One region of the Arthrobacter sp. M71 S08 genome, then DNA from elsewhere that is predicted to be linked to it. Evidence: predicted binding sites of a transcription regulator. Region 1 holds the regulator's gene; each other region holds the start of a gene.

Region 1 (4,916 bases):
GAAGGCCGCAAGGGTCACCCAGATGAGGGCATTGAGGACCGCGAAAATCCCGCCGATTCCGGGTAGCAGAGACAACAGCAGGCAGACTGCCGCAGCGATGCTCGGCGGGAAAGTGAAGTTGAACGCTTCCTTCGATTCCTGTTCGGTGAAGGGTCCGCGGTCCCGGTAAATCAGGAAAATGATCAGTGACGGGACGAAGCCCAGGATTCCGAGGAAATGGGCGAGCGTTGCCCACTGACGGTCCTCCGACGGAGTCAGCGGTGGAGCGCTGGGACTGGCACCCTGGAATGCGGGGACATTGTCCGGGGGTGCAGGGCGTGACGACGCGTCACTGTGCCGGTCTGCGCTGTTAGACAACGGAACTTCCTTCAAACTGTGGGACTTCACCGCGCGTTCGCGCAGAACTTACTCCATAAGGGTACTTGGTGGACTGGATGCCCGGCGTCGTCCACTCCTGCAGGAGCCCGGTGCTACGCGTCTGATCCCGGTATGGTCAGGAAATCGATGACTTCCTCGACGCGGGCCAGCAACGACGGTTCGAGATCAGCATAGGTAGTGACACCGCCAAGGATGCGCTTCCAGCCGGCGGCAACATCTGCCTGGGTGGAGTGCGGCCAGCCCAGGCGGGTCAGTATCCCTGTCTTCCAGTCCTCCCCGCGGGGAATGACCGGCCACGCCTCGAGTCCGAGCGCCCTCGGTTTCACGGCCTGCCAGACGTCGACGTAGGGGTGCCCTACGATCAGCACGTTGTGCGCAGCACCCTGCACCTTCATGGCTTGGGCCGCTATCCGGGCTTCCTTGGTACCCGGCAGAAGGTGGTCCACTAGGATTCCCAGGCGGCGGTCGCTGGATGGTGCGAAGTCACGCACCGCGCCCGCAAGATCATCGACACCGTGCAAAGGTTCGACGACGATGCCCTCGACGCGCAGATCGTCGCCCCATACTTTCTCCACGAGTTCGGCGTCGTGGCGGCCTTCAACCCAGATCCTGCTCGCCCGTGCCGTGCGCGCCCGCTGGCCCGCAACACGGACGGAACCTGAAGCAGTCCGTTGTTGCGGTACCGCCGCGTGCTTCAGCGCAGCAACCAGCTCAACCGGTGAACCCTCGTAGTGGAAACCGAAGCCGAGCGGAAACGTGCGGCGCTTGCCGCGGCGGTCCTCCAATATCATGACGTGCATCCCGCCCGACTTCTCGGTCCGTAGAATCTCGCCCACGAACCCGCTTTGGACGTCTTCAAGAACGACGCCGGGGCGGGCCTCGATCTTTTCGATTACGGCGCGTCGGGGCTGGGAGAGATCCTGTGCGCCCCACTGGTGATACGACATGTGACTTCTCTCGCTTCCGCAAATCCCTGCCGTCGGTGCAGGCAGAGCCAATGCTAACAATCGCCTCAGACGTATTAGACTTGGCACTTAGGCGTGTTGAGTGCTAACTCAAGAAGCGGGCAGCGAAGTACATCGGAGGTGAACATGAGTGAGCCCAGGCGGCTTGAAGTGCTGCGAGCCATCGTTGAGGATTACGTCCATTCCCGTGAGCCGGTGGGGTCCAAGGCTCTGGTTGAACGCCACAAGCTGGGTGTGTCCTCGGCGACTATCCGCAATGACATGGCGCTTCTGGAAGAAGAAGGCCTTATTACCGCCCCGCATACCAGTTCCGGCCGTATCCCCACAGACAAGGGTTACCGCCTGTTCGTAGACCGGATCGCCGAGGTGAAGCCGCTGTCGGCACCGGAGAAGCGGGCCATCCGGGCGCTCCTGGAAGGCGCCGAAGATCTCGACGACGTCCTGGAACGCACGGTTCGATTGCTGGCGCAGCTCACCAACCAGGTCGCCGTGGTGCAGTACCCGCACCTGGGTGCAGCGTCCGTCCGCCACATCGAGTTCGTCCTGCTTGCACCGGCCCGCGTCCTCGTGGTGCTCATCTCCACTAACGGTGCGGTACAGCAGCGGGTGGTCCCCGTTCCCGCCGACGCGAACGAGACTGCACTTGCCGAGCTGCGTCAGCGCTTCCTTGAGAAGGTGTCTGGCGTGCGGCTGCCGTCGGTGCCGCAGGAACTCGGCGCGTGCGCTGCGGAGCTTCCCCCGGCGCTGCAGCCGTTGGGCCAGGCACTCGCACATGGTCTCGAACAGTTGTCGGCCGCCAACCGCGAGGACCGCATTGTGTTGGCCGGCACAGCCAACCTTGCCCGTTCGACGCTAGACTTTCCCCTCACCATCGGCCCCGTTCTGGAAGCGCTTGAAGAACAGGTAGTCATGCTTCGTCTGCTTTCGGAGATGGAGCAGGACGCGCTTGGCGTCTCGGTCCGCATCGGCCGGGAAAACCCTTACGGCGGTCTCGCAGAGGCGTCCGTGATTGTCACCGGATACGGACCGGACGCGCTGGCGAAGGTGGGGGTTCTCGGACCCACCAGAATGGATTACCCCACCACCATGGCTGCCGTCAGGGCGGTAGCCCGTTACCTTTCCCGCATCCTCGATGAATCGTGACCGGATGACGGATCCCATGAACAGCAGCCGCTTACGCGGTGAGATAACAGGAAGTGATGTGCAGGAGTGAGTAATCACTACGATGTCCTTGGCGTTGCACGCGATGCCAGCGGCGAAGAAATAAAGAAGGCGTACCGCAAACTCGCCCGCAAACTCCACCCGGACGTCAACGTCGGCCCTGAAGCGGCTGAGGAGTTCAAGCTGGTTACCCGCGCGTACGAGGTGCTTTCGGATCCGCAGAAGCGGCGTGTCTATGACACCACTGGAAACGAAAACGGCACCGATAACGGGTTCGGCGGCGGCTACGCCGGCCCCGGCTTCGCCTTCCACGACATCTTCGAGACCTTCTTCGGTGGAGGCGGTCCCAGCGGTCCGCCGTCGCGTACCCAGCGCGGCCAGGATGCCCTCATCGCGGTCCGTATCGATCTGAAGGATGCGGTGTTCGGCTCCAACAAGAAGATCGAGGTGGACTCCGCGGCAGTATGCCCCACCTGTGACGGATCCTGCACCCAGCCCGGGACGTCACCGAGAACCTGCGATATCTGCGGTGGATCCGGCCAGGTCCAGCGTGCGGTCCGGTCCATCCTGGGCCAGGTTATGACGACCGCAACCTGCGGCACCTGCCAGGGGTACGGAACCGTGATCCCGCACCCCTGTAATGAGTGCAACGGGGACGGCCGGATACGATCCCGCCGCAGCCTGACTATCAAGGTGCCTGCCGGTGTATCGACGGGTACGCGAATCCAGCTGTCCGGTCAGGGCGAGGCAGGCATTGCGGGCGGTCCCCAGGGGGACCTGTACGTCGAGATCCGGGTCAACAGCGACCCGACCTTCCTGCGGGAGGGCGACGATCTTCACGCCACTCTGAGCGTGCCCATGACCGCGGCAGCTCTTGGCACCACCGTGACCATGACCAGCTTCGACGGCGACCAGGAACTCATGATCAAGCCGGGTACCCAGTCCGGTGAAGTCATCGCACTCAAGGGTCTTGGAGTCACGCATCTGCGCGGATATGGCAGGGGAGATCTCCTCGTACACCTGAGCGTCGAAACTCCCCGCAACCTCGACAGCGCCCAGGAGGAGCTCCTTCGACGTCTGGCGGAAATGCGCGGCGAGCAGTTCACCGAAGGTCAGCTGGCCAGCAGCGGATCAGGGGTCTTCGCCCGGTTGCGTGAGCGCCTCGGAAATCTCTGACCGGCAGCCCGGACCATGACCAACCAGGCTTTCTTCGGCGACCCCGAGGACGTTCAAGGCGCTGTCGCGGGCGCCAGCATCACGCTGCGAGGTAGGGAAGCGCATCACGCTGCGACCGTGAAGCGTGTGGTGCCCGGCGAGACAATCGACGTGGTGGACGGTAGAGGACATCGACTGAGCTGTACCGTCGTCGATGCAACACCTGCTGCCGTCGTAATGACGGTCGACAGGATCTCTTTCGATCCGCTTCCTGAATTCCGCATCGTCCTGGTGCAGGCGCTGGCGAAGGGGGACCGCGCGGAACTGGCGGTCGAGGCGGCAACCGAACTCGGCGTTGACGCAGTGCTGCCCTGGCAAGCGGATCGCAGCATTGTGCGGTGGCGTGCCGATAAAGCCGTAAAGGGCCGCGCTAAGTGGGAGTCCCTGGTCCGCACCGCTTCGAAACAGAGTCGGCGCACCAGAGTGCCGGACGTCCTCGATGTGCTGGACAGCCGGGGACTCGGGCGTTGGCTTGACGGCGTAGAGCATCCCGTCCTGCTGCACGAGGAAGCACAGGAATCCCTCGCGGGCTTCTGGAACCGCGAGCCGGGAGGCAGAACAGGAACGCTGGCCGTCATTGTGGGGCCGGAAGGGGGAGTGAGCCCGCAGGAAGTCGAACTGCTTGCCGGCCACGGAGCCTTGCCGGTGCAGCTCGGAAACAATGTCCTGCGCGCCTCGACGGCCGGGCCGGCGGCGCTTGCCGTGCTCAACCAGCTCTCGGGCCGCTGGTAGCTCCTCGCACCTAGGATAGCTGGGTGCTGACAGCAGCAAATCAGCGGATGCTGACCAGCTTGTCATCGGCGATGTCGTCGGCGGCAGGCCCTGATCCGGGATCTGTCTCCGAGGCCTCGTAAACCTCAACGAGGTAGGTTCCCTGCTCCAGGGCCACACTGAATTCATACAGCCCTACCGTGCCTGTTCCCACCTCGACCGGAACGGTTCCGTTCACAACATTCTCAGCAGGCACACCGCCCCCGTCGACGCGTCGGACCCTCCATTCAAGGCTTGTGTCCGTCGTCGTTGTGCTGCCCTGAATGATCACAGTCCGATCGGTGCGGACCGAGCTGTCCTGCGGGTTAATGATCCAGACGGGTGCAACTGCGCTGACGTCCCGCCGCAGAAGGGAACCCAACGCGATATGTCCGAAAGCTTCGTAGCCCGCCTTGCCGTCCACCAGCAGGCGCACACTGCTCGGAC
Region 2 (4,916 bases), on a different contig from region 1:
ACCAGGAGCAGCTGCGCACCCTGATCGAGGCCAAGCTCGAAAAGGGCGAAGCGCTCGATACCGAGGAGACGTTCGGGGAGACCGGCGACGAAGAAGGCGGCAACGTCCTCGACCTCATGGAAGCGCTCCGCCGCAGCGTCGAGAAGAACCGCGAAAAGAAGACTGCGGCCGGTACAAAGAAAACGTCGAAAGCAACATCGAAGAAAGGCGCGTGATGGGATTCATCCGGAATGACCTGGGGCAGCAGACAATCGTTCGCCCACCCAACGCTCCCATTGTTGGCTGGGCGCTCCTGGGCGTGGCATCCATGATGGCGCTTGAGGAAAAGAATCGGCAGGCGCTCTCGGCAGCGAGCAAGGCATGCCTGATGCTCTGGGCGGCGCTGGAGGTGACGCAGGGAGAGAGCGGCTTCCGCCGGGCCATGGGCAGTGTGACTCTGGGCTGGCTGGCCCGGGGCCGTTAGTCAGGACGCCTGGCCTGCAACCCTGGGGTCTTCGGGCGCTTTTTCCCGTTCCTGCTCCAGGAGTTTCCGGTCGCGTACCAGCCGGAGCGCTGTGACCAGCAGGATGCCGCCGATGACGTTGAACACCACGGTGTAACTGAACCAGCCCAGCCAGTCCAGGTAGCTGATGTCGGCGCCGGTCTGAATGGCGCCGAAGATCAGCAGCGAGTCGAGGATCGAGTGGAAGAGCTGCAATCCTGACAGCAGGAAGCCTCCGACGACGGCGGCGGCCAATTTGCCGCTCATCGCCTCGGTTCCGTGTTGCATCCGCGTCATGAGCGTGATGGTGCTGCCGCCAAGCACGGCCAGGCACACGGTTTGCCAGCTGAACCCGGCACCGACGTAGTGTTCGGCTGCAGTGATGACGGTCGGGGTCCACTGCGGGAAGGCGGTCATCACCAACGCCATGAACAGCCAGCCGCCCGCCAGGTTGGCGAGCAATGTGCCACCCCACAGTTTGCCGAGCTGACCGATGGTGGCCTGCTTGGCGGTGACGGCAGCAATCGGGACGAGAAAACCCTCCGTGAAGAGTTCGCTTTTCGCGAGCAGCAGCGCTATCAGACCGGCGCTGAATGCAACTCCGGCCAGAAGATGACTATCCGTCTGATGGAGTACCGCCAGGTAGGCCATGACGCCGATGCCGATTTCGAAACCGCCGAACAGGCCCGTGATGAGGACATCGGGGAACGTTCGGTGCAGGCGCTGGGCGCCTTCGTCGACGGTTCGGTCAAACGACTCCTCGATCTCATCCTCGACCGGGCCAGGGGTGTTGCCGAGTTCCCGCCGTCGGGCGTCGGGGTCGTTCTGGGGATTCGTCAAGCGCCTCGCCTATCTCCATTGAAGTGTTCGCGACCGATGCTACGGCGCAGGGTAGGGCGCCGATTTCAACGACTTCGCTAGGTGGACCGCGTTTGCGGTCATGGCGGAGATGGTGGAGGCAACCGGGTCGGGCACCTGGTCGAGGTCCTTGAAATCCACGGTCTGCATCGCCTCTCCCACCCAGTACACGCCGCCCTGTGCAGGAACCGTGAAGCCAATGTCGTTCAGGCCCTGATGCATCTCCGCGGTGACGTGGTGGGCGCCGTCCTCATTTCCGACGACGGCGGTGAGCGCCACCCTGTTGTACATAATGGGCCTGCCCTCATCATCGGTGGAAGATAGATCCGCGTCCAGCCGCTCGAAAACGCGCTGCCCGAGGCTGCTCATGTGTCCCACCCAGATCGGAGCAGCGAGAAGGAAGATGTCCGCGTCCAGGATCTGCTGGCGGAGCTGCGGCCATTCGTCCCCCTCGCCCATGTCGATTTCCACGCCGGGAGCCACATTGTGGTCAACAACCCGGGCCGACGACGTCGTTACTCCCTGCTCCTCCAGCTTGCCCAGGATGCGGCCGGCCATGAGGTCGGAGCTTGAGTCCGCCGGTGACGGGGTGAGCGTGCAAATCAGTGCGAATGCCTTCAGGTTTTCCATGGGGTTCCTTTCACTCTCTACACGCTCTTCGTCGCGGTTCCCACCACGGACGGGACGTCTTACTGGCGGTACCCCTCCACCTGGTCGATCGGCCGGGCCTCTGCCTCCTGCGGACTCTCACCAGCGTCCTGCTTCGCCCGCCTTTGGCGGAGCAGATCCCAGCACTGGTCGAGTTCCTCCTCAACCCGCCGCAGGCGGGCCCGCCGGTCACCGGCGGAGTCACTCTCATCGGGGGAGGAATCCCGCAGTCCATGCTCCTCATCGACAAGCGCCTGAATCCGCGCCAATATGTCCTGATCATTCATGACAAACTCCTTCGCTGGCTTCGAGCAGTGCTCGTCCCCCGTTGGGATGTCACGAGACAGGCCGGGCTTGTCAGGCTACTTAGTGTCCGCCCGAATATCCACCGATTTGAGCGTTTGCGTGATCAGTCCACCGATGCCCTAAACTGACTGGGAACTATTTGCCTGTGTAGCTCAGTCTGGTAGAGCATCCGCTTCACACGCGGAAGGCCCGGGGATCGAGGCCCCGCGCAGGCACTGTTCGTAGCCCGTCCCGCACCCGCGGGGCGGGTTTTTTCGTAGGTCCATGTTCGTCATGAGCGAACAAAATCAGTTAGCACTCCGTATGGTCGAGTGCTAATCTACCTACAGGTTGAGCGTACAAGACTCAACCCTAAGCAGACTAGATATCCTCAAGGAGTGACCCATCATGGCTATGAAATTCGACCCATTTCGCGAACTGGACCGCGTGGCCGGCGCACTTCTGGATACCCGCCAGGGACTGCGCCTGATGCCGATTGACCTCTACCGCGAGGGCGACCACTACATCCTGAACGCTGACCTCCCCGGCATTGATCCGGGCTCCGTCGATATCGACGTGGACGGCCAGCTGCTCACCATCCGTGCCGAGCGCACCCTGCGCAATGCGGAAGGAGTCAAGTGGCTCACCCGTGAACGCGAGAGCGGATCCTTCCTTCGGCAGCTGAACCTTGGGCAGGGTGTCGACATCGATGCCATCTCCGCGCGGTATGAGAGCGGTGTCCTCAGCGTCACCATCCCGGTCAGCGAGCGTGCGAAGCCCCGCAAGATCGAGGTGGTTTCCGGCGAGGATGCCCGGCCGGTAAAGGGCGACAAGGCTGTGGAAGCCTAGTCTCGTCCTACGAACCACGACAAAAATGAACGACGACGACGGGCTGTGACCCGTCGTCGTCGTTCATTTTCTCCGGAAGGTTACCGGCCCCGAACCGTGCGGTGCTTGTCCCGCAGCGCAAGCGCCAGAGCAATCATGGCGATGGCGAGGACCAGGTGCAGGATGTTGTCCGCAGCGTTCACGGGGACGAAGTTGGCTGCTGAATCATGCGGGACGATGAGCCCGTAGATGAACAGAACGGCGTAGATGACCCCTCCCCAGAGGAGGAAGTTGTATGCGCCGGTGGCCGACTTCGCCATCGCCACACCAGCTACCCCGAACAGGAGGTGGACGATGTTGTGCAGGACGGAAACCTGGAAGATTCCAAGCAGGAGGGCCTCTGACTCAGCTCCCGCAATGGCGAGCTGATCATAATTGCCGGTGATGCCTGGAATGAAGCCAAGGATACCGACCAGCAGGAAGACTACTCCGACTGCGAGCGCGGCTTTCTGGATGTTGCTTCGGGTTGTGACTCCCGAGCCAGATGAATGTGTGGATGCCATTGCTATATCCCCTCTGATTTGCCGGCGTGGCGGGGCGTCGGCGTTTGTTCTTGCGAGTTGATGAACAGCATTTCCCGCCACTGGTAATGCCAGACTGACACACTGGGGGTGAAATAGAAAGCAAGCTTAGTTAACTTTTCGATAACCCTTTTGTCCGATTGTCGACCCTTGCGATGCCTGCCGGGGCTTGGGGAGGATGGTGCATGACCTTCTCACCAAAGACAGCAATAGTGACGGGATCCAACTCGGGTATCGGACGGGCTACTGCAGTGGCTCTCGCCGAGGCCGGAATGGACGTCGGCATCACATGGCATTCCGGGGAAGAGGGGGCAAAGCAAACCGCGCGGGAAGTGGAGCAGCACGGACGACGGGCGGTGATTGCGCACCTGGACACCTCTGACGCCGCCGCGGGGGCAGCCGTGGTTGACCACCTCGCCGAACAGCTCGGCGGGCTTGACGTCTTCGTCAACAACGCAGGCATGAACAAGCCGATGCCCTTCCTGGAAACAGACTTCGACACCTGGCGCACCATCCTGACGGTCAACCTCGACGGTGCGTTCGCCTGCATGCAGCGTGCCGCCCAAAGGATGATCGAAGCCGGCAACGGCGGGCGGATCATCGCGGTCACCAGCGTGCACCAGGAACAGCCGCGCGTCGGCTCCGCCGCATACGACGCCTCGAAACACGCGCTCGGGGGGCTCGTCCGCACCATGGCGCTCGAACTGAGTCATCATGGGGTGACCGTGAATGCGGTCCTCCCCGGTGAAATCTCCACACCGATGAATGATGCCGAGGACGAGGACCCGAAGGAGGTCGACCGCCCAGGCATCCCGATCGGCCGTCCAGGTGCAGCCATGGAGGTGGCATCGGTAATCGCTTTTCTGGCGACGCCGGCCTCCAGTTACGTCAACGGCGCATCATGGGCGGTCGACGGCGGGATGCTGCAGATGGGACCGCAGGCCGGCTCGCATCTGAATGACCACGCCTGGCGGAAGGGCTGAATCGCTTCACGGGCGCTAATCATTCGCTTGGTTGCCTAGCTGTTGTCCAGAATCTATTCACCGAACATTCAGGAAAGCCAAATAGTGTGGCCGCAGTCACACTCCAGAAAGGCTTTTCCATGACAACCTCGCAGCATCAGGCCCTCACCGATTTCTCCGCTCTGCAGCGCGGCCAGCAGGTCACCTTGCGCCATCAATCCGGGAATCAATTCACCGGCGTATTGGAGGATCGCGCAGACGATGCCTCAGTAG
Region 3 (4,916 bases), on a different contig from region 1:
TTTCGAAGCAGAAGTATGGTGATGGTTCCGCGCTGGAGGACGTCAAGGGCGCAGGTCATAATTGACGGGTGCCGATCCTGAATAAAGACATGGTCCTGTGTATTTCCCTCGCCGCGAGGCCCAGCAACATCGGAACGCGTTTCCACAACTGGCTTTATGACGAGCTTGGGCTGAACTACATCTACAAGGCGTTCACCACCAAGGACCTGCCGGCGGCCATCGGCGGCGTTCGGGCGCTGGGAATTCGCGGGTGCGCCGTGTCCATGCCCTTCAAGGAGGACGTGATCCCGCTGATGGACCGAATGGATCCTTCGGCGCTGGCGATCGACTCGGTGAACACGATCGTGAACGACGACGGCGTCCTCACCGCGTACAACACCGACTACCTGGCGGTGGCGGAACTGATCGGACAGCGGACGGAGGTAACGCCGTCGTCGTCGGTTCTGTTGCGTGGCTCAGGCGGAATGGCCAAGGCGGTGGCGGCGGCGGTGCGGGATGCGGGCTTCACCCAGGTCACCGTTGTGGCGCGGAATGAAGAGGCAGGCAGGCGCCTGGCAGGGCTGTACGGGTTCCAGTGGCAGGCGGAGCCCGGCGATTCCACCGCGGACCTGCTCATCAACGTGACCCCCCTCGGCATGGCGGGGCAGGACGAGGAGGTCCAGTCATTCAGCGACGACGCGATTGGTGCAGCGTCGCTGGTGTTCGACGTCGTCGCGTTGCCGTCCGAAACACCGCTTATCCAGGCAGCCCGGCGCGTAGGCAAGCCCGTGATCACGGGTGCTGAGGTGATCGCCCTGCAGGCAGCCGAGCAGTTTGTGCTCTACACCGGCGTGCGGCCCACGCCTGAGCAGATCCGCGAGGCGGGCGAGTTCTCGCGCCAGCCGGCCTGATTGTTCCCGTCAGCCCAGTACCGGATCGACGACGACGGCGACGCGATCGTCGCCGATCCTCGTCAGTACCAGCGTGCCTTTGCGCACTGACTTCTTCGAGCCGGCGAGCAGCTGCTTGCGCAGCTCCTCGGGGGTGACGGAGGTCCCGCGTTTCTTGATGTCGAGGACGCCGATGTCGTTTGCCTTGACCCAGGCCTTCAGGGCTTTCACGTTGTACGGCATGACGTCAAGGACCCGGTAGGGCCTCGCGAACGGGGTCTCGACCAGTTCGGGCGCGCACATGTACGCGATGTGCGGGTCGACGAGGTGTCCGCCGATCTGCCGCGCGACGTCGGCAACCAGGCCGGTGCGGATCACTGCGCCATCCGGCTCGTACAGGTACCCTTCGACCGGCCCGAGCGGGGCGTCGTCGTCCTCGCCGAAGTCGGTATTGCTGGTGAGCTCGGTGGCGCCCTCTGCCCCGATGAGCAGGGCGCTGCGGCGGACGTTGTCGCGGCGGAGTGCATTGAACCAGAGGACGACTTCGGCGACATCGCCGTCCACTGAGACCCACTGTGCTTCGCAGTTCGGAGGGATGGCGTCGTGCGGTATCCCGGGGCCCAGCTTCACGCCGACCGGCATACCGGCGTCGGCGAGGCTCTCAACGAACGACAGGGGAGGCGAGAAGGCTTCCGGGTCGAAGAGGCGTTTGGTGCCCGAGCTTGAAGTGGTCCTTCTGGCCGGATCCAGCCAGATGCCGTCGTACCCGGACAGGTCCACCGTTGACGCGTCGGCGTTGAGCACCGTGGCGTTGGACCAGGGAAGGAGGTTCATCGTGGCGGCTGCGGCGGTGGTTTCGTCGAGTTCAACGGCGGTGACGTCGCGTTCGAGGGTGGCGAGCGCCATCGAGTCGGCGCCGATGCCGCAGCCGAGGTCGGCGACCTTCTGCAGGCCGGCGGTGACGTAACGCTGGGCGTGCCGGGCGGCGACGTTAAGCCTGGTTGCCTGTTCCAGGCCGGCGGGCGTGAACAGCATCCGGGCGGCGAAGGGACCGAATTTGGCCTGGGCCTTGGCGCGCAGCCGGGACTGGGTGAGGGCCGCGTTCACCACCTCGGGGGAGTGGCCGGCAGCGCGGAGCTGCTCGTTGAGCCGGAGGCTCTCGGCTTCGGAGTAGGGTCCGAGCGAGTTGAGCAGTTCCCAGCCCTCGGGAGTCAGGATGGGCTCAAGGAGGTTCTGGGTCAAGGTACCGCTTTCGGCGAGGGGGCTGGGCCGGGCTCTTCAGTCTAGACGTCACCTGGGGCGGGAGGGACCGCGAACGTAGGATGTGTGCATGTCACCGAAGTACACCGTCCGGGCTTTGGACGAGTCGACGTGGCCCGCCTTTGCAGCGCTGGTCGAAGTGAACAACGGCATATTTGGTGGCTGCTGGTGTATGGGATTTCACCCGCAGGACATTGGCGAAGGCACCTCCGTCCAAAGCAATCGCGATCGCAAGCTCGCCCGGGTGCGTGAGGGAACAGCACACGCGGCCCTGGTATTCGAGGGGGACGACTGCCTGGGATGGTGCCAATTCGGCCCGCCTACGGAGCTGCCGAGGATCAAGAACCGTGCTGCGTATGAGAAGAGCCAGACCGCGGCACCTGACTGGCGTATTGCTTGCTGCTACGTCGGGAAGGGACTCCGACGGCAGGGTGTTGCCGGCGCCGCGCTGGAAGGCGCCCTGAACCTGATCGCCCACATGGGCGGGGGGACGGTCGAAGGCTATCCCGAGGACGCGGCCTCCGTGCCCGCAGGGTTCCTGTACAACGGTGCCCTGGCGACCTACGAGAAGCTCGGCTTCGTAAGGGACCGCAAAATCGGTAAGCACCGGTGGGTTGTGACCAAGATGGTCAGGCCTGAATCGTCCGCGTGAACCACTCCGCCCTGCAGAAAACGACGGGTCGATGGCCTTACCCGACGGCGAGGATGAAGGGGCGTAGACAAAACGCGAGCCTTCGTTGCCGGGAGTGCGCTGAGCCTGGCTCGCCGTTTGCTGGCGGTACTTCAGGCCGGATCGCGGTTCACCCCAGTCGGCTGTTCGTGCGGTCAATCCCGCGATGGACATCCATGCATAACCCACCGCTCTGGCACTCGCCTTGACCGAGTGCTAACCGTTTGCATAAAGTCGGACTTGGCACTCTCGCTATGAGGGTGCTAATCCTTCGAGGATGCGCCAACCGGCACCGCGACGACGGTCAGCGCCTGCTCGATACCCCGATTCATTCAAACCAAGTGAAGGAGAGGTCCGAGTGTCGGTCTCTATCAAGCCTCTTGAAGATCGTATTGTTGTTCGGCCGCTGGAAGGCGAGCAGACCACCGCTTCAGGTCTGGTCATCCCGGACACCGCCAAGGAAAAGCCCCAGGAGGGCGAGGTCGTCGCAGTAGGCCCCGGCCGCGTTGACGACAACGGCAACCGCGTTCCGGTCGACGTAGCTGAAGGCGACGTCGTCATCTACTCCAAGTACGGCGGAACCGAAGTCAAGCACAGTGGCCAGGAGTACCTGGTTCTCTCCGCTCGCGACGTTCTGGCGATCGTCGTCAAGTAGTTGTGCAGAAGAACCCCGGTCTCATTCGGCCGGGGTTCTTCCTGTAAGTACACATCCCTGCACAAGCCTGAAAGGAACGTAACTTAAACAATGGCAAAGCAGTTGGAGTTTAATGACGCCGCTCGCCGCTCGCTGGAAGCCGGTGTCGACAAGCTGGCCGACACCGTCAAGGTGACACTCGGCCCCCGTGGACGCAACGTCGTCCTCGACAAGAAGTGGGGCGCCCCCACCATCACGAACGACGGCGTGACCATCGCCCGTGAGGTGGAGCTGGACGACCCCTTCGAGAACCTCGGCGCACAGCTCGCCAAGGAAGTTGCAACCAAGACCAACGACGTCGCCGGTGACGGCACGACGACGGCTACCGTCCTCGCACAGGCACTGGTCAAGGAAGGCCTGCGCAACGTTGCTGCCGGTGCCGCCCCGGGCGCACTGAAGCGCGGCATCGAGGTCTCCATCGAGGCTGTTGCCGGCCGCCTGCTGGAAAACGCCCGCGAGGTCGTCGGCAAGCAGACCGCAAACGTTGCCGCTATCTCGGCCCAGAGCCAGGAAGTGGGCGACCTGCTCGCCGAAGCCTTTGAGAAGGTCGGCAAGGACGGCGTCATCACGATCGAGGAATCCTCGACCACCCAGACCGAGCTCGTCCTCACCGAAGGCATGCAGTTCGACAAGGGCTTCCTGAGCCCCTACTTCGTGACCGACCCTGAGCGTCAGGAAGCCGTCCTCGAAGACGCACTGATCCTGATCAACTCCGGCAAGATCTCCGCTCTGCAGGAGTTCCTGCCGCTGCTCGAAAAGGCGCTGCAGGCGGGCAAGCCGCTGTTCATCATCGCTGAGGATATCGAGGGCGAAGCGCTGTCCACCCTGGTGGTCAACAAGATCCGCGGCACCCTTAACGTCGTTGCGGTCAAGGCTCCCGGTTTCGGTGACCGCCGCAAGGCCATGCTCCAGGACATTGCCACCCTCACCGGTGCGCAGGTTGTGTCCCCGGATCTGGGCCTGAAGCTCGACCAGGTCGGCCTCGAGGTCCTGGGCACGGCTCGCCGCATCACCGTCACCAAGGACGCCACCACCATCGTTGACGGTGCAGGCAGCGAGCAGGATGTTGCCGATCGCGTTTCGCAGATCCGCGCCGAGGTCGAGCGCACGGATTCTGACTGGGACCGCGAAAAGCTCCAGGAGCGCCTCGCCAAGCTCGCCGGCGGCGTAGGAGTCATCAAGGTCGGCGCAGCCACAGAGGTTGAGCTCAAGGAAAAGAAGCACCGCATCGAAGATGCTGTTTCTTCAACCCGCGCAGCCCTGGAAGAAGGAATCGTCGCAGGTGGCGGTTCCGCGCTGATCCACGCTTCGAAGGTCCTCGAAGAAGACCCGGCTGTGCTCAAGCTTGAGGGCGACGCGGCTACCGCCGTCGGTCTCGTTCGCCGTGCACTGGTCCAGCCGCTGCGCTGGATCGCCGAGAACG
Region 4 (4,916 bases), on a different contig from region 1:
CTGCTTGAGCGGGGCGTCGATGGCGATGCGTACGATGTTTGCACCGGTCGCTTCGTCGCCTTCGAGGTTGAGGTTGGCGAATGCCTTGGCGCCGGCCTGGATCAGGGCCACACCACCACCGGCAACAATGCCCTCTTCAACAGCAGCCTTCGCGTTGCGGACGGCGTCCTCGATGCGGTGCTTGCGTTCCTTGAGCTCAACCTCGGTTGCAGCGCCTGCCTTGATGACTGCAACGCCGCCGGCCAGCTTGGCCAGGCGCTCCTGCAGCTTCTCGCGGTCGTAGTCGGAATCAGAGTTCTCGATCTCGGCACGGATTTGTGCAACGCGGCCGGCGATTTCCTCTGCGTTACCGGCACCCTCAACGATGGTGGTCTCGTCCTTGGTGACAACAACCTTGCGTGCCTGGCCCAGGAGGTCCAGGGTGGCGCTCTCCAGCTTGAGGCCAACTTCTTCGGCGATGACCTGGCCACCGGTTAGGATGGCGATGTCAGCCAGCTGGGCCTTGCGGCGGTCGCCGAAGCCCGGAGCCTTGACGGCGACGGACTTGAAGGTGCCGCGGATCTTGTTGACTACGAGGGTAGCCAGTGCTTCACCCTCGATGTCTTCAGCGATGATCAGCAGCGGCTTGCCGGACTGCATGACCTTCTCGAGGACAGCAACGAGGTCCTTGACGTTGGAGATCTTTGAGTTGACGATCAGGATGTAGGGATCTTCGAGGACCGTCTCCTGGCGCTCTGCGTCGGTGACGAAGTAGCCGGAGATGTAGCCCTTGTCGAAGCGCATGCCCTCGGTGAGTTCAAGCTCGAGGCCGAAGGTGTTGGACTCCTCGACGGTGATGACGCCTTCCTTGCCAACCTTGTCAAGGGCTTCGGCGATGAGGTCACCGATCTGCTGGTCACCGGCGGAGATCGAAGCCGTAGCTGCGATTTCTTCCTTGGTCTCGATTTCCTTGGCGGAAGCGAGGAGCTCGGCGGTGACGGCGTCAACGGCCTTCTCGATGCCGCGCTTGAGGCTCAGCGGGTCAGCACCGGCGGCTACGTTGCGCAGGCCTTCCTTGACGAGTGCCTGGGCGAGGACGGTGGCGGTGGTGGTTCCGTCACCGGCGACGTCGTCAGTCTTCTTGGCAACTTCCTTGACCAGCTCGGCGCCGATCTTCTCGAACGGATCGTCGAGTTCGATCTCCTTCGCGATGGAAACACCATCGTTGGTGATCGTGGGAGCGCCCCACTTCTTTTCAAGGACAACGTTGCGCCCGCGGGGGCCCAGCGTAACCTTGACTGCGTCAGCGAGGGTGTTCAACCCGCGCTCGAGGCCGCGGCGTGCCTCTTCATCAAAAGAAATGATCTTGGCCATAACGGCGTAGGTCCTTTCGGGACGGTCATGCGTATGCTGCTACCGGCCTGTGATGCCCGCGACGGACGAGCAGACCCGGGAAGATCTCTGTACCTCCCGAACCGGCCCTCACCACAGAGGTTGCCTGGTTCACTCATGGGGCGGCGCCTTAGCAGTCGTCACACCTGAGTGCTAACTCCATAATTAGCACTCACGCACTACGAGTGCAAGCTGTTCGCCTCAGGGAAAACAACGACGACGGCGCGCCGCCCCTCATAGGGGAAGCGCGCCGTCGTGTTTGGGTATTGCGTGGGTCGGCTCAGGATGCGAGGCGCACCGCCTCAGCCTGCGGCCCCTTCTGACCTTCACCGATCTCGAATTCGACCCGCTGGCCCTCGTCGAGCGCGCGGTAGCCCTCCATCTCGATTGCGGACCAGTGCACAAAGACATCCGCTCCGCCTTCATCAACGGTGATGAAGCCGTATCCCTTTTCAGCGTTGAACCATTTCACGGTTCCCTGCGCCATGTTGTTCTCCCACTGTGTAGATCCCCCGCCGGCTGATCGTGGCGGGGCTGAGATACATCTAATCCCAGAACACCTGACCAGTGATGCAGAACACAATGAATGTTATTGATCCTTAACCGGATGCCTACTGGAAGCCCGGACCAACCACGACTGTGATGTTGCCGAAGCCGGCGTCGCCCTGGACGGTTCCGATGCCCAGAGTACCCGCCAGCGCTTCGGCCGTGGCGCGCTGTTCTTCACTGTTATAGAGGACGATCGACCGCTGCAGCTGTTGACCGGACCAGTTGCCGATCTGGGTCACATTCCAGCCGTCGCCCTGCAGGCGTCCAGCCGCGGTGCTCGCCAGTCCGCCGACCGTCGTAGCGTTCAACACGGCGACGGGCTGCGCGCGGTCGACGGCGTCAGAATCGGTTGCCTCGGCGGTCGGGTCTTCCTCGGACGTCGGTTCAGTGCTGGGAGACCCGAACTCCGTGGGCGTCGGTTCAGTGCTGGGAGACCCGAACTGGGTGGGCGTCGGTTCAGCGCTGGGCTCTCCGGCTGCACCCTCGCTCGCCTCATCCCCGGCTGAGGTGGACGGCATCAGGGCGGGACTGCTGGACTCGGAAGTGACCGCGCTGACCTGCCCGAGACCCAGGCGTGGGAAAAGGAAGTATGCGGCCAGTCCAACCGCGAGGACCAGGATCCCTGCGACGACCTTCAAGGCAAGGCCGCTTGACTGCTGCGGCGCCATCCGCTCACGGTGGACTCCCTGCCGAGCGGCGGATTCGGGCACCCGGTCGAATTCGTCGCGGGGATATTGGGTCATGTGGCGTGGAATCCTCGGCTCGGGAGCGGCGTGCGTTCTAGACGTCAACGCCAAGACGGCGCGCGGAACGGGCGCGTTGGCGGGTTGTACGTAGTCTACGCAATCTCTTCACGAGCATCGGATCGTGGGCGAGGGCGGCTTCAGTATCAATGAGCGCGTTGAGGATCTGATAGTAGTGCGTGGCGGAGAGATCGAACATCTCCCGGATAGCCTGCTCCTTGGCACCCGAATACTTCCACCACTGCCTCTCGAGCTCAAGCATGCGCTGTTCGCGCTCACCCAGACCCAATTCCCGAGTTTCCGCGGAGCCTTCACGATCCGTCTGCGCTGCCGGGCCCTGCATACCCACGACACACCGTCCAATCCACCGTTTCCGCGCGATCTACTTCGTCCATGCTAGTGGCGAATCACACCGTTGTCATTTGCGCTGCCTCTGGAGGCAGCGTCGTGAAACGGGTCAAGATGGACCCATGAACGACGACGGCGCCCCCACCCTGCCCATCCCCCCTGCCCTGGGGGCAGCTCTGCCGTTTGCCGCTCCGGCAACCCTCGACGACGTCATGGCGCCGGACTGGGCTGAGGCTCTGAGACCGGTCCAGCCACACGTTCACGATTTGGCCCGGGCGTTGGCACTCGAACAGCAGAATGGCGTCCAGGTGCTGCCGGGCCCCGACCACATCTTGCGGACCTTTACCTACCCGCTGAGCCATGTGAAGGTCATCATCGTGGGACAGGATCCCTACCCGACGCCCGGCCACTCCGTAGGACTCGCGTTCTCAGTGACCCGGCAGACCAAGTTGCCGCGCAGTTTGGTGAATATCTACAAGGAACTCGCATCAGACCTTGAGGCCCCGGCTCCCACCCACGGTGATCTTTCCGGCTGGGCGGACGAAGGAGTCTTCCTGCTCAACCGGGTCCTCACGGTGCGCGCGGGCGAAACAGGATCCCACCGGAAGCTGGGCTGGAACGCGGTCACTGACGCCGCGGTCCGGGCGCTGGCTGCCCGCGACCAGCCGCTGGTGGCCATCCTCTGGGGCCGCGAGGCCGCGCAGCTCAAACCGCTGCTCGGATCCACGCCGCTCATTGAGTCCGCCCACCCGAGCCCGCTGTCTGCTTCCCGCGGTTTCTTCGGCTCCCGGCCCTTCAGCCGCGCCAACGCACTCCTGGAGCAACAGGGCGCCGCCCCCGTGAACTGGTTGCGTAGCTAGTCCCGGTCAGCGGCGGCGGTTACGACGTCGTTCGTTGCTGCTCAGGTTCTTGGTTAAGGGCCGGGCAAGGTTATCACCGAGGACCACGCCTCCGGCGATGGCGAGGATAATCGTCAGCGCGTTGAACAACCCGATAGCACCGGCTCCGGAAAGGTCAGTCTCGATCGTGAGGTCATACATCGACCGGAAGATCGTGAGTCCCGGGTAGAGGAACATGACGGCCGGCACCGCGACAACAAGCTGCGGAGCGCCCATCCGAAGGGCCACCACCCTCGCAAGCATGCCGATCAGCACAGCCGCTATGGCCGGCGCCAGTCTGTAACCGACGCCGAGGCTCACCACCAGCGAGTAGAGCAGGAACCCTGCGGTCGCGATGAGTGAGGTGGGGACGATGAGTGACATATCCGTCTGCTCGGCGACGCAGATCATCGCGACCGCGATGAAGACGAGCACCGCAACCACGGGCCACGGATACAGGGAGCCCTCCGACGTCGTCACATTCAGCTCGGGGATACCGATGAGGCTTCCGAGCACGAGCGCGACGGAGATGCCGGACACGAGGCCCGCGAAAACGAGGAATGCAGAAAGGAACCGGCCTGCTGCGGTGACCGGGAAGCCGTTAATCGCGTCCTGGGTAGCAGATACCAGCCGACCCGTCGGAAGGAGGAGAAGGATGCCTCCGACCACCACAAGGGCGGGCGAAATCGGGACGTTCAGCCACCACAGGAGCATCGCGATCAGCGTGACCAGCGCCGCCGATGTCGCCGTCGCAAAGAACTCCGGCACCCTCCAGCGACCCAACTGCCGTGAGAGCAGGTCGACACTGATGCAGCTTGCGAACGAAATAAGGGATCCCAGCGGTCCGCCGCCGATGAACGCGACGATAGCCCCCGCGAAGACGCCGAACGCTGCCGTTACCATCCAGCGCGGGAACGGCTTGGGTCGGTGGGTGATCTCGTCGAGCCGCCGGATCGCTTCGGAACGGTCGACGCCGCCGTTGACGATATCGGTCACTAGCTGATGGACCCGGGTCAGCCCGGCATAG

Evidence for each region. The regulator HrcA, encoded in region 1, represses chaperone genes, less so after heat shock. The targets are predictions, from matches to a motif close to TTNGCACTCGNNNNNNNCGAGTGCNAA.
Region 2: AC5RTB_RS10250 (Hsp20/alpha crystallin family protein) is a predicted target of HrcA. The motif match lies at 2,585-2,611, and genes of this name have one in related genera.
Region 3: groES (co-chaperone GroES) is a predicted target of HrcA. The motif match lies at 2,993-3,019, and genes of this name have one in related genera.
Region 4: groL (chaperonin GroEL) is a predicted target of HrcA. The motif match lies at 1,502-1,528, and genes of this name have one in related genera.

Annotation. Positions count from the first base shown of each region.
Region 1 is NZ_JBNHEY010000008.1:64,251-69,166, reverse strand. Features, by position in the region: gene AC5RTB_RS14590 (DUF4870 domain-containing protein) at 1-357, opposite strand, end outside; gene AC5RTB_RS14585 (DUF3097 domain-containing protein) at 471-1,325, opposite strand; gene hrcA (heat-inducible transcriptional repressor HrcA) at 1,470-2,486, shown strand; gene dnaJ (molecular chaperone DnaJ) at 2,553-3,680, shown strand; gene AC5RTB_RS14570 (16S rRNA (uracil(1498)-N(3))-methyltransferase) at 3,696-4,451, shown strand; gene AC5RTB_RS14565 (GerMN domain-containing protein) at 4,492-4,916, opposite strand, start outside.
Region 2 is NZ_JBNHEY010000004.1:126,502-131,417, reverse strand. Features, by position in the region: gene ku (non-homologous end joining protein Ku) at 1-215, shown strand, start outside; gene AC5RTB_RS10275 (hypothetical protein) at 212-463, shown strand; gene AC5RTB_RS10270 (formate/nitrite transporter family protein) at 464-1,321, opposite strand; gene AC5RTB_RS10265 (flavodoxin family protein) at 1,361-1,969, opposite strand; gene AC5RTB_RS10260 (DUF2630 family protein) at 2,029-2,274, opposite strand; tRNA gene AC5RTB_RS10255 (tRNA-Val) at 2,435-2,508, shown strand; gene AC5RTB_RS10250 (Hsp20/alpha crystallin family protein) at 2,681-3,121, shown strand; gene AC5RTB_RS10245 (DUF4383 domain-containing protein) at 3,202-3,663, opposite strand; gene AC5RTB_RS10240 (SDR family oxidoreductase) at 3,867-4,664, shown strand; gene AC5RTB_RS10235 (hypothetical protein) at 4,784-4,916, shown strand, end outside.
Region 3 is NZ_JBNHEY010000002.1:524,658-529,573, forward strand. Features, by position in the region: gene AC5RTB_RS06405 (DUF421 domain-containing protein) at 1-65, shown strand, start outside; gene AC5RTB_RS06410 (shikimate 5-dehydrogenase) at 69-890, shown strand; gene AC5RTB_RS06415 (class I SAM-dependent methyltransferase) at 900-2,111, opposite strand; gene AC5RTB_RS06420 (GNAT family N-acetyltransferase) at 2,200-2,781, shown strand; gene groES (co-chaperone GroES) at 3,158-3,454, shown strand; gene groL (chaperonin GroEL) at 3,545-4,916, shown strand, end outside.
Region 4 is NZ_JBNHEY010000001.1:24,901-29,816, reverse strand. Features, by position in the region: gene groL (chaperonin GroEL) at 1-1,353, opposite strand, end outside; gene AC5RTB_RS00175 (cold-shock protein) at 1,652-1,858, opposite strand; gene AC5RTB_RS00170 (LytR C-terminal domain-containing protein) at 1,983-2,663, opposite strand; gene AC5RTB_RS00165 (DUF3263 domain-containing protein) at 2,701-3,006, opposite strand; gene AC5RTB_RS00160 (uracil-DNA glycosylase) at 3,134-3,871, shown strand; gene AC5RTB_RS00155 (threonine/serine exporter family protein) at 3,878-4,916, opposite strand, start outside.